Regions from separate parts of the Methylotuvimicrobium sp. KM2 genome, predicted to be linked through region 1. Evidence: riboswitches for the same ligand, from Rfam matches in the RefSeq annotation. Region 1 holds a riboswitch; each other region holds the start of a gene.
What was found. Region 1 has a riboswitch for cyclic di-GMP ahead of WJM45_RS08660 (hypothetical protein). Riboswitches for the same ligand answer to the same signal wherever they lie in the genome.
Positions count from the first base shown of each region.

Region 1 (3,714 bases):
AAACCAGTTGGAACAAATATTCGGTCACGACAAAATTGCCGCATTCGCCAAACAACTGGGCATCAGCGAATCTTCGGCGTTGAACGGACTCCAAGAAGCAGTGCCTAACGTCATTGACAAGGCTTCTCCAAACGGAACGCTCGCCGATCTTGGAGAACAGTTGCTGAATAGCGTCGGCGGCGTCTCAGGCGCCATCAATGCATTCGGCAAAATGTTCGGCCGAAAACCCTGACGTTTCGGATTGTTCGAAACGATTCAAATCATTAATCCTATTCTTTGGAGCGACGGCCATAACTGAAGACGAACTGTTGAATAAAATCCAATCTACTATCGACGAACAACAAAGCAAACTGACCGAATTGAAAAACAAAGTCAAAGAAGAATCGCAAAAAGCAATCGACGATTTAGAACCCAAAATTCGAGCGGGCCAAAGCAAAAACCCACGAAATCGCCGAAAACGCCGACGACAACTAGTGGTATAGGCTCGCCGTTATACACAAGTATCGGTAAACTTGCTAAACAGAGGTCATCGTACACCTGGAAACTGTGCAGTTTGATAAACCTGCGGATATTGAACATCAGTAGCTTCGAAATCGCGACGAAGGCGTCGCTCCCACAAGGAGGCCGGATGCTCTGTGGGAGCGATCCCCAGATCGTTCCTCACCTAACGCTAGGTGAGGGAAAGTCGGGAACGTCGGGCGACAAAAAATGGTATCGAGGCCTCATTACTCCCTTTATACTCAAAAATTAGCTAACTTTGTGAAGGTATGGGGTGTGGCTAGCGAGGATGTCGGCAGCAGGGATCGCTGCCGTCAAGCCCCCATGGACGGGTTCACGGCGGTCCTCGATAGACATATCCCATGCCTTTTTATTCTTAGACGGTTTTTCAATCAAAAGGGAGTAGCTAAGATTGCAAATCAGTAATTTTTTTCTGGTTCCCACGGTCCTCAGTGGAAACCCATACCTTGTCAGCCGAGGCAAGATCGGTATGCATTCCCACGCTGGAGCGGTGGGAACGAGAAAAACGGTAATTTTCGACTTATGTATAACGATGAGGGGTATAGGGGGTGACAACAAAACCTGAGGTGTTATTCATTCTTTATAAAAATCCTCAGTTGAAACTTATTAAATTTTATGATCGAATTCGGTGAAAGCCAAACCTATCGTAAGGTAGGGACAGAAAGTCGCGGGTCCTTTGATCCAGGAAAGCCGGACTGCCGAAAGTGACCGTCGCTATGGTCATGTAGGTGGTTCGGCTTTTTATTTGTTTTAAAGAATTCCGTTTGAGGCTCTATGCGAGCGTAATCGTTTAGTCTCGCGCTTTGTACAGTTTTTTTTGGGGTGCGCCTATGGTAAATCAATTACTTTCAAACAAGTACTTAATCCTCATCATATGAAAAACGGGAAAGTGCTAAAGGGTTACTTAAAGCAAAGGTAGCGTGCTATGAGTCAAAATATTGAATATATAGTAAAAATAGCAATAGTTTTTGGATTGGTTTTATTATTTAACTCTCAACAGGTAAATGCAAACGAAGCCAATTATTTTGATGTTAAACTTTCATTAAAATTAGCAATTGAAGACCAGTTAAATATTTCAAACACCAAAATTTCCAAATTAACGCAATCGCAGAAAGCGATTGTCAATCTGGTTCAAAATTTTCCGCCAAATAGGCGTGTTTCCAAAGACACTATTTTGGCTTTACGAATGGATGACTGCTCTACCGGAGAAGGGCGGCTTGTCGTTTATGATAAACAAGAAAAAAAAGAAGTTAAAGACGTAACAGACCCTTTCATTCTTTTTGATAGTTCTTTAGAACGTATCAGAAATGGTTTACTTACTGAAGTTTGGTTTTCCTCGGAACTAAAATTCCAGGACAGTGAGACGTCAGACTTCGCAGTAAATTTTGGTGCTCTAGCGATAGTCGGTAGAGCGAATTTTTTGAATGGTAATAGTTGTCCTTCGAAACTTAACGCATCAATATTAGGGTTAGGTTTCTTAAATATTAAGTTTCAAGATGACGTTGGTGAAGGACCGGTAACCGAAAATCTGGATGTGTTTGTACTTGGGGGTAGTAAAATTTCAGCTAAGTTTCTATCACCATAGTATTCGGTCATTTTTGTATTGTCGGGTAAGATTTTTTAAATTTTACCCGAGCATCTTCATTGGTAAGTCGCCATTCCATAGACTGAGTGATAGGATCTCTTTTTTTCGGCTCTTCCGTATTTCCCGTGGTTCTCCCCAATATCTAGTGTTCAGGAAAGAAGGTCCGGCGCCCCTGAACATCCAGCCAAATATGCTGGAACAATCGGCCCAGGCTATAGTAAAGTGGACCCCAACGTCAATACAGAAAATGGTCTAATTTAAGGTGGAACCTGCTCTTTAAAAAATAAATCTTTTATAATTATTGCGCCGCAGGCGTTTTCATCACCCTCTTTCGGTTCATGGCGGGCCTGTGGGCAAAGGGTGAATGAGTGTGGGTAAGCTCGTGGGAAACTGCTTCAGCAGTTTTCCATCAGCTTATCCACACGGTCCGAAGGACATTCACGCTTTGTCCACAGGCCCGCCACGCGCCATGCCTATTAGCCGCCATGGACTTCATGCGGTGTCGCGTAATTCAGGCTTTGATGTGGCCTCGTTTCGTTGTAAAACTGAAAATACTCGGCCAGTCCGGTTTTGGCTTCGGTCATCGTTTCATAGCCTTTGACATAGATATTTTCATACTTGACGCTCCGCCATAAGCGTTCTACAAAGACATTATCCAACGCCCGTCCATGCTGATCCGTATCCCGGCCTCCGTCAAGCGCCCGGTAAATTCCCGGCTGGTAAACTGGCTGCCTTGGTCGCTATTGAAAATATCCGGCTGCCCGTGTCGTAACGCGGCTTCCAGGCAATCCAGACAAAACCCGATATCGATCGTGTTGGATAAGTACCAGGCCAAGACTTTGCGGCTATACCAATCGATCACGGCCACCAGGTAGGCAAATCCCTGAGCGAGCCGTACATAAGTAATATCGGTACTCCAGACCTGATTGGGCCGTTCGATCGCCAAGTCGTTTAACAAATACGGATAGACTCGGTGTTCCGGGTGACTTTGGCTGGTATTGGGCTTGGGATAGATCGCTTCCAAGCCCATCTTCGCCATCAGACCCCGGATGCGCTTACGATTGACCCGATAGCCTAACCGTTTCAGCGCCGCCGACTCCCGTAAAAGGGATAGTCGGTATAAAGCGCGTCGATCCGATGCATCAGGTCGATCGTAAGCGCGTCTTCCGGTACGCTTCGGTAGTAGTAGCTTCCCCGCGACACGCCGGTTAATACACACTGACGACTCAACGAGAGCTCCGGAGCCGGTTCCAGCCACTGGCGCCGTTCGCTTACAGGGACAGCCCGGACTTTTTTTTAAGCCAGTCCAACTCGACTTTCAACCGCCCGATTTGGCTATACAGCGCTTCCTGGTCGGCTTCATGCTGCCGGCTCTTTCGGCCCCGTTTTACGGAAAAACACTCGACCAGTCCGGCTTGCGCTTCTTTTTTCCAGTTCGAGACCTGATTTGGATGCACCTGGTGCGCGCCGGCGATCTCGTTGATGGTTTTGGCTTCTAGCGCCACTTTGGCTTTAAATTCGGCACTGTGTTTCTTTCTCTGCATGGTTTTTCCTCTACACTTTCTCGGGTTTATATATGCAGATTACCACCTTAATTAACTGTTCAGTTT
Region 1 covers NZ_CP150634.1:2,042,703-2,046,416, reverse strand. The annotation lists gene WJM45_RS08670 (YidB family protein) at 1-232, shown strand, start outside; gene WJM45_RS08665 (hypothetical protein) at 198-482, shown strand; cyclic di-GMP riboswitch class I at 1,144-1,222, shown strand; gene WJM45_RS08660 (hypothetical protein) at 1,445-2,104, shown strand; partial or broken gene WJM45_RS08655 (IS3 family transposase) at 2,581-3,648, opposite strand; gene WJM45_RS08650 (hypothetical protein) at 3,708-3,714, opposite strand, start outside.

Region 2 (3,714 bases), 2.4 Mb from region 1:
GCATTATTCACACCTATCTTTTAGTCTTTCGTATACGCCACCAGGCTGCCAGCATACTGCCGATGATCGAATGAAAACTTGCCGAAATGGCAGAGGGAATTGGCGCAAGAGCCATTTGTGCAAAGCTGGATTGGGCTAGTACCGCGCCTAAGCCAGAGTTTTGCATGCCTACCTCGATTGAAATTGTGCGGGCTGCTTTTTCTTCAAGCTTCATCAAGCGAGCCATTGCATAGCCGATTGTAAATCCGCCTAGATGCAATAAGGCAACCGCACTCAATAAAGATAAAGCCGAATCCTTTATCGTGCTTGCATTCGCGCCAATGATGCTTGCGCAAATCAATGCGATGACCATCACTGAAACGAGCGGTGCGATAGGCGTTACGGCCTGAACCAGGCGAGGCGTATAACGATTCAGCAACATACCCGACAAAACCGGCAGAATTACCACCTGTAGAGTATTGAAGAATAAGCTCCAAGCATCCACCGGAACGTAGGCACCGGCTAGCCAGTGAGTCAATAGCGGCGTCATGACAACAGCGGCGAATGTAGAGCACATCGTCATCAATACCGATAGCGCGACATCGGCATTAGCAATGTAGCTAACCACGTTAGATGCGGTGCCGCCGGGGCAGCAAGCCACCAGTATCAGGCCGACCGCCAATTGCGGATTGAGCGAAAACCCATAAGCTATGGCCCAACCCAAAAGCGGCATCACGGCAAATTGAGCAACGACTCCGATTAAACCCGGTCGAGTCGTGCGCGTTACACGTCGAAAATCCTCGAAGCTAAGCGTAATACCCATGCCGATCATGATAATAGCCAAGCCCCAAACGATCATTGGACCGCTGAACCAAGTAAACCAAGCAGGAAAAAATAATGCTAAACCGCTGCAGGCGATGACCCAAAAAGGAAAAAGATTGGCGAGCAAATTAAGTAAGCGAAGCACGTCGTTTTTAAACCGAATAAATGATAGGCGTCAAGTATACTTTAAATGGGCGGATTTGCTGTTGATCAACCCTGAGTTTGTCTATGGAGAGAGTTATTGAACTTAGGCCAAGCGCTTATCTGAATTAAGGTCAAAATAAGACTTCTTGTGTAATCTTTTACTGACAAAAACTCGCCTAAAAAGAAATTTCTTTCTTTGGCGATTTAATCTATGCACTGTCGGCCATTGCGCTTAATTAAAGATGAACGAATGGCTAAAACTCAAAAGGTTTTTTGTAGGGGAGTCGTAATGGACAACTTAAAAGTGCTTACTAAATCACTGAATCGATATTAACAATAACAAGATGATTTCTCTAAATAAATTTTTTCCAAGCAAATCACATCAATTATTTCTGAAATTTATACACTGTAACTCAACCGGAACGAAAAAAGCTTTTAAAGTGCTTTTAGAAGCTCCAGTCAATCGAAAATCATAAAAGGGCAAAGCCATCGAAAGGTGGTGACGCAAAGTTTCCAGTCTAACGGAGTCTTTCCTATGACAGTGGGGTTGCTAAATTGGCGCAGCGCAAAATCTACGCTAATTTATATTCAGCTTCAAGGAACTCCTTCGGACCTTTAAAATATAAATTAAGGAGTGGGGTCATGAACTCTAACAGCCGAAGAAGTCAAAAAAATCAAAACACATTCAAACCAACTCAAATTTCCAAAGCCTTGGCGGCGGTATTGATTGCCGGCGTATTCGGTGGCGCAAGCGGAACGGCTTATGCAGCCCCCGACAAGCCTTGGAAAGAAGGCCAAATTCTGGTCAAACCGAAAGCCGGGTTATCGGACAGCGAGTTCGACAAAATTCTGAAACGCAATAAAGGCCAAAAAAAAGAGATAATCGGTAACATCGGAGTGCATGTTATCTCTGTACCTCCCCAAACCGAGCAAGCCGTTATTCGGGCATTATCCAAAAATCCTCATGTCGAATTCGCAGAGCTCGATATGGCGGTCGAACTCAGCTTGACGACGCCCAACGATCCGCGTTACGGCAACCAATGGCATTTACCCAAAATTCAAGCGCCAACCTCTTGGAGCTCAACAAAAGCCGACAACACCGTGATTGCTATTTTGGATACCGGTGTCGATAGCGCGCACTCTGACTTATCCAGCAAAATGCTGCCCGGTTGGAATGCGGTCGACGGCAGCACCAACAGTTCTGATGTACATGGACACGGCACGGCGGTAGCGGGTACGGCGGCCGCCACAACCGATAACGCTAACGGCGTTGCCGGCGTCGCTTGGAATGCGCAAATATTGCCGGTTCGCATTACCAACAGTAGTGATGGTTGGGCTTATTGGAGCGATATTGCTCGTGGCTTGAACTGGGCGGCCGATCAAAGCGCAGATGTCGCGAATATCAGCTACGGGGTCTCCAACAGTTCTGCGGTAACCAATGCCGCACAATACATGCGCAGCAAAGGCGGGCTTGTAGTCGTTGCAGCGGGCAATGACGGCGTCGATCCGGGTTTCAACGATAACCCTTACATGATCAGCGTTTCGGCAACCGATAGCTCCGATAACAAAACGTCCTGGTCGAACTACGGCGCGTTCATCGATGTTGCGGCGCCGGGATCATCTATTCAAACCACTACGCGCGGCGGCAGTTATGGTAGTTGGAACGGCACATCGTTTTCGTCACCGGTGGCTGCAGGCGTGATTGCCCTGATTCAGGGCGCGAATCCAACACTAACGCCCGATGAAGTCGAGCAAATTTTGAAATCCTCGGCCGATAAAATCGCTGGCGATATCCACCCATACTATGGTCACGGCCGCATCAATGCCGCCGTAGCGGTTGAAATGGCGCAAAGCATGGGGAATGTCACTGTCGATAGCGACGCCCCTTCAGTCAATATTTTCTCGCCAACGGGGGGAAATACCGTCAGCGGATTGGTTGAAGTCGAGGTCAATGCCACCGATAATGTCGGTGTAAGCGAAGTGTCGCTCTATGCCAATGGTTTCTATGTCGGTACCGATACGACCGCACCTTACCAATTTAGCTGGGATTCCAATCAAGTCCCAGATGGTTCCGTAACCTTGAGCGCAACCGCGATCGATGCGGCAGGTAATGAAGGGGTTTCAAGTGGTGTTAATGTAACGGTCCAAAATACGATTGAAGAAGTCGTTGATGAGCCTATCGAAGAAGTGATTGAAGATATCGCGCCTCCAACCGTAGCAATCAGCGACCCAGCCGACGGTAGCCGAGTATCACGAGTAGTTAAAATAAATGTTTCGGCGGAAGACGACGTTGCTGTGGCTAATATCCAACTGTTTATTAACGGCAGCCTGGTGAGCTCAGTGGACGGTAATCAATTGTCTCATAATTGGAATACCAACAAAGAAAGACGAGGCACTTATATCATTGAAGCGGTTGCTACCGATACATCGAATAAAACCGCTAAACATACGATTACAGTTTCTAAATAAGCAAAAGTAAACTGCAATCCAAAAAACGCCGGCTGACGTCGGCGTTGTTTTGCTCTGTGTCAAGTAACTCAAAAAGAGGATAGTTTGAATTATTAATTTAACCCCCTTTTTATTCTCATCGTTTGAAAACAAACAAGCCGCTAAAGGACGCCGTGAACCCAGCATCTAAATTATGGAAGATATCTACCATAGCCAAAAGGCTTAGGAATTTAGGTGCTGGGTGAATATATCCATGTAGGCTCTATGCCAGCTCCATGCTGGCATAGCCTTTATCGGACGGACACCCAGGCACCTCCTCTG
Region 2 covers NZ_CP150634.1:4,636,842-4,640,555, reverse strand. The annotation lists gene WJM45_RS19630 (bile acid:sodium symporter family protein) at 14-946, opposite strand; cyclic di-GMP riboswitch class I at 1,415-1,500, shown strand; gene WJM45_RS19625 (S8 family serine peptidase) at 1,588-3,414, shown strand.
Region 2: another riboswitch for cyclic di-GMP. It lies ahead of WJM45_RS19625 (S8 family serine peptidase); the one in region 1 lies ahead of WJM45_RS08660 (hypothetical protein).

Region 3 (3,714 bases), 1.1 Mb from region 1:
GCAAGCCCCTTTCATTCGGCCCAAGGAATAGCATGGGTTTTTGGGTCAGAATTGATGATTTATATTCCGCTACCGTCTATTTGGATCAATCGCTTACGAAAGAGGTCGGAGTTTTAGATATAGAAAGCTCAATGATCTCTTCAAAGAGGGCATCCTTTAGTGCCTTTTATGGTGACACATATGACCATTTTGCTGCGGTTGGGACTTTTAACTTTGACGCCACAGGAAGCATAAAATCATTAAAAGCCACTCTTATAAGGAGAGGTATTTTAAATGGGTGTTATTCGAGAGCTACCGTAAAAGGAAAGCGAATTAATTAGCTATATGCCCAACACATTACTCAAGCGCTCAGATCCAAACGGCGCTGTTGCCCAGCCTATCGCCGTTTGGGTACGCTGCGTGCTCCACTTTGCCGCTTAGCTCCACGTTGGCAGCCATGACAGATGAGCAATCTCCCTTGGAACGCTTGGAGCGCATGGGCTTTTGCAAGGTTGGAGAGTGGCGCCTTGAATCAGGCCAGGCCAAGTGCGCCCTGATTGCGGAAGCAAATTCTCAAAATATTCTTTATGCGTTTGTCGTTGCTGGCTTAGTCATGTACATCGGAAAGACAGCACAGCCTTTGAAGAAGCGCCTTTACGGCTACCAGAATCCCGGCCCAACGCAATCCCACTAACATCAAGGGAAAAAAGCTCATAGAAGAAACCTTGGCGTCCTCAACGGCGGTGGAAATTCACGCACTTCCAGACAACGGACTGCTCTACTATGGCGGCTTTCATGTCAATTTGGCCGCAGGACTAGAAGACAGTCTCGTGGCCACCATCAGGCCCGTCTGGAACAAAACAGGCGTATGTCTGCCAACAGACGCTCCTGCTGACATGCCGGTCGCCGCGCTCGCGGCTGAGCTTGAGAGTTCAAAGGCTGCTTTTTGTTTTGCAGTAGCCATACGCTAAAATCACTAAATGTCCCTTCCTGGTCAAAACCGCCATAAAAAACTCTCTACCCCAACTAACCATCATTCGCCGCTTCCGGCAGCACCACCAGAAACGGCCCAACCCGAAGGTTCCCTTCGCCATAACCCCGCACCGGCACCGACGGCCAGCGGTTGAACACCGGTTCCGCGAGGATTCTTTCGGCCGCGTCCAAACATTCCGCAATCAAATCCGCATCGATGCCATGATCGAGCAGGGCGGTTTGAATACTCGGGTATTCGCCTTCCAGGTCGTAATCGGCCATCGCCGCCCCGAAGCCTTTGACCCATTCGATCAACTCCGGATCGTCTTCGGCCGGCACAAAGCCCTTGCCGCCGGATTTATAAAACGCCCAGCCTTGCGCCCAGAGGTTCGGGATGTCGGTCATTGTGTTGTCTATGTATGCCTTAATCTAAAACGTAATACAATTCAATAACTCACTAAAATACTCAGTTGAAAATTGAATCATTTTGTGATTCACTGCAAAAAAATAATAAAGCCAAACCTATCGTAAGATAGGGACAGAAAATCGCGGATCCTCTGATCCAGGAAAGCCGGATTGCCGAATGTGACTAGCGTTATAGTCACATAGGTGGTCTGGCTTTTTTTGTTTTAATCGCCAGACGGAGTGGCATGTATTTTTTTGGTTCGCAGATTACCTCTTAACTACCGGTTGATTTCGAAGATGTTCTGTCATGTCCTAAAAAATAATGCGCAGCTTAACAAATCTGCTTGCCATCAAAAAAATTTGCAATCAACCCCTTGGGAAAGCTTTGGCTCCCACAGGTATGCCACCATTAACGCAGGTATAGCTTAAGGCTTGGAGAAAATCATGAAACGACCAAAAGTAGTTTTAAATATGGCATTTATATTTTTGACTTTTGCGGGATTGTATACGAATGACGCAAATTCAGCCTTGGTGGGAGCAGAAGTCGGAGCATACCTAGACATTTCCGGGCATTCGGGCTTTCCATTCTCTAGTACAGAAATCGGTGATCTTGTCGAATTTTCCTTTCTCGAAACCGACGATATCAAAGCTGGATCTGCTAATTTTTTTGATAATGGATTGATTTTGGACTACACCAATCTGTCTTCAACCGGTTCTGTTGATTTCACGAGTAGGCAATGGACTTTTCTCTTTAACAGTTGGCCAGCGATTCAGCAGATAATTGAGAGTATCACTCCAAATGTTGGCAATCCTTCGGGGGCCAGTGTCGGTTTAGTTAGTACGGATATCTTTGCGATCGATTTGCCCGCTTTGAAAGTCGATCCCGAACAAAGAATCGAATGGCGATTCGAAATAGCAACACGAGCAATTGATGTCCCGGAACCTACTGTGCTTTCCTTGCTCGGTCTTGGCACCATCGTTATGGGATTCAGGAGGTACAAACCACGATAGCCATACATACCCATAGCCGTGTTTAGAGCGATAAGCCTTGACACTCAGATGCATACATCGCCGCCCCGAAGCCTTTGACCCATTCGATCAGCTTGGGATATTTATCGGTTTTAAATATAGGTTTTCGAATTTACTTATTGTTTGTTGGTAAGTTTTCGATCGGTGATTCTTTATTTAGGCATTTGGGCTTCTCAAAACGGAGCCTTTTTTTGTAACCCGGTCAAAGCTAAAAATGTGTTCTCTTGGGCTGTCGGCACAGCGACCAACTAAGCGTCTGGGAAAGTCGGGCTCACCGTTATCGAGGTGGACTGTTGCTCCGCAGACCGGACAGGGCGCGGTATAGCTTACAAGGCGAATAATCCTTAAGTCGCCGTTTCTGAACAACTCCAGTTGCGCCGATTTTTGTTCTATAGCGGTTATTAACTCGGAAGCGACGACAATGCGATCTTCGAATAAACGAAGCCAAGGCCTGATGAAAAGATCCAAACTCCACATGGAAGAGCAAAGATGCTTATAAATATCGTCAACTCTCTGGTTGTTACTGGTTTTGGAATGGTTAAGCCTAGCCAGGCGAGGTAAGAGAGTGCAATTACACTGCCGCCAAGGGTGATTAACCAACCGGCGATAAACCAGATATGCCAGCTCGATAGGCGTATCTGACCATCGTGGAATAGCCATTTTGCCCACCAAGTTGTTTTTACTTCGCCGTTTTCAGCTAATTCATACTGGAAACTAATTCGGGATTGATTTTTCGTTTTATCCGGCTCAATTGCTGAATTTTTTTCGTCATCATTGTTGCCGGTTTCAGGGAGCGGTTCGGCTTTAATCCAATATAGGGATTCGTTACCACGTCCGGCCTTTTCCGGGATATAGGAATCAAGTTCCGGATAGCAATTAAGGTTCCTTTTTTCGGCAAGCGCTATCACATCTTTTTTTCTAGAATTCCAATAGGGCAAAACCGATTTATTCCAATTGACCCATTTATTGGGAGGATCATTGGTAATTGCATGTGCAGCGGCCAGGTATCTTTATTGGTGAAACGCCTTTTTTTCTCTTCCAAATCGGCTTTTTTGAGCGATTCTTCCGCTAGTGCTCGAAGGACTTGGTGCGGTTTTTCATCGCTTGGGATGCTGCCTACCCAATCCATAAGACATTGAATTATCTCACGCATAAATCACCCTAAACCGGTTTAGGGTGGTTAAAGCCTTTTTCGCTGGGAAAAAATACATAAAACTGAACTCTCCTTTTTTAAAGCTTCGGTGTTCATAATTATGGCAGAGATTAAGTTATATAAAGCAGACCGGTATTCCGATAAATACCGATCTGTTTTTCGCTCTAAGCCTCAGT
Region 3 covers NZ_CP150634.1:941,276-944,989, forward strand. The annotation lists gene WJM45_RS04190 (hypothetical protein) at 1-320, shown strand, start outside; gene WJM45_RS04195 (hypothetical protein) at 437-673, shown strand; gene WJM45_RS04200 (hypothetical protein) at 1,006-1,356, opposite strand; cyclic di-GMP riboswitch class I at 1,457-1,535, shown strand; gene WJM45_RS04205 (PEP-CTERM sorting domain-containing protein) at 1,801-2,367, shown strand; gene WJM45_RS04210 (hypothetical protein) at 2,787-3,293, opposite strand; gene WJM45_RS04215 (hypothetical protein) at 3,290-3,538, opposite strand.
Region 3: another riboswitch for cyclic di-GMP. It lies ahead of WJM45_RS04205 (PEP-CTERM sorting domain-containing protein); the one in region 1 lies ahead of WJM45_RS08660 (hypothetical protein).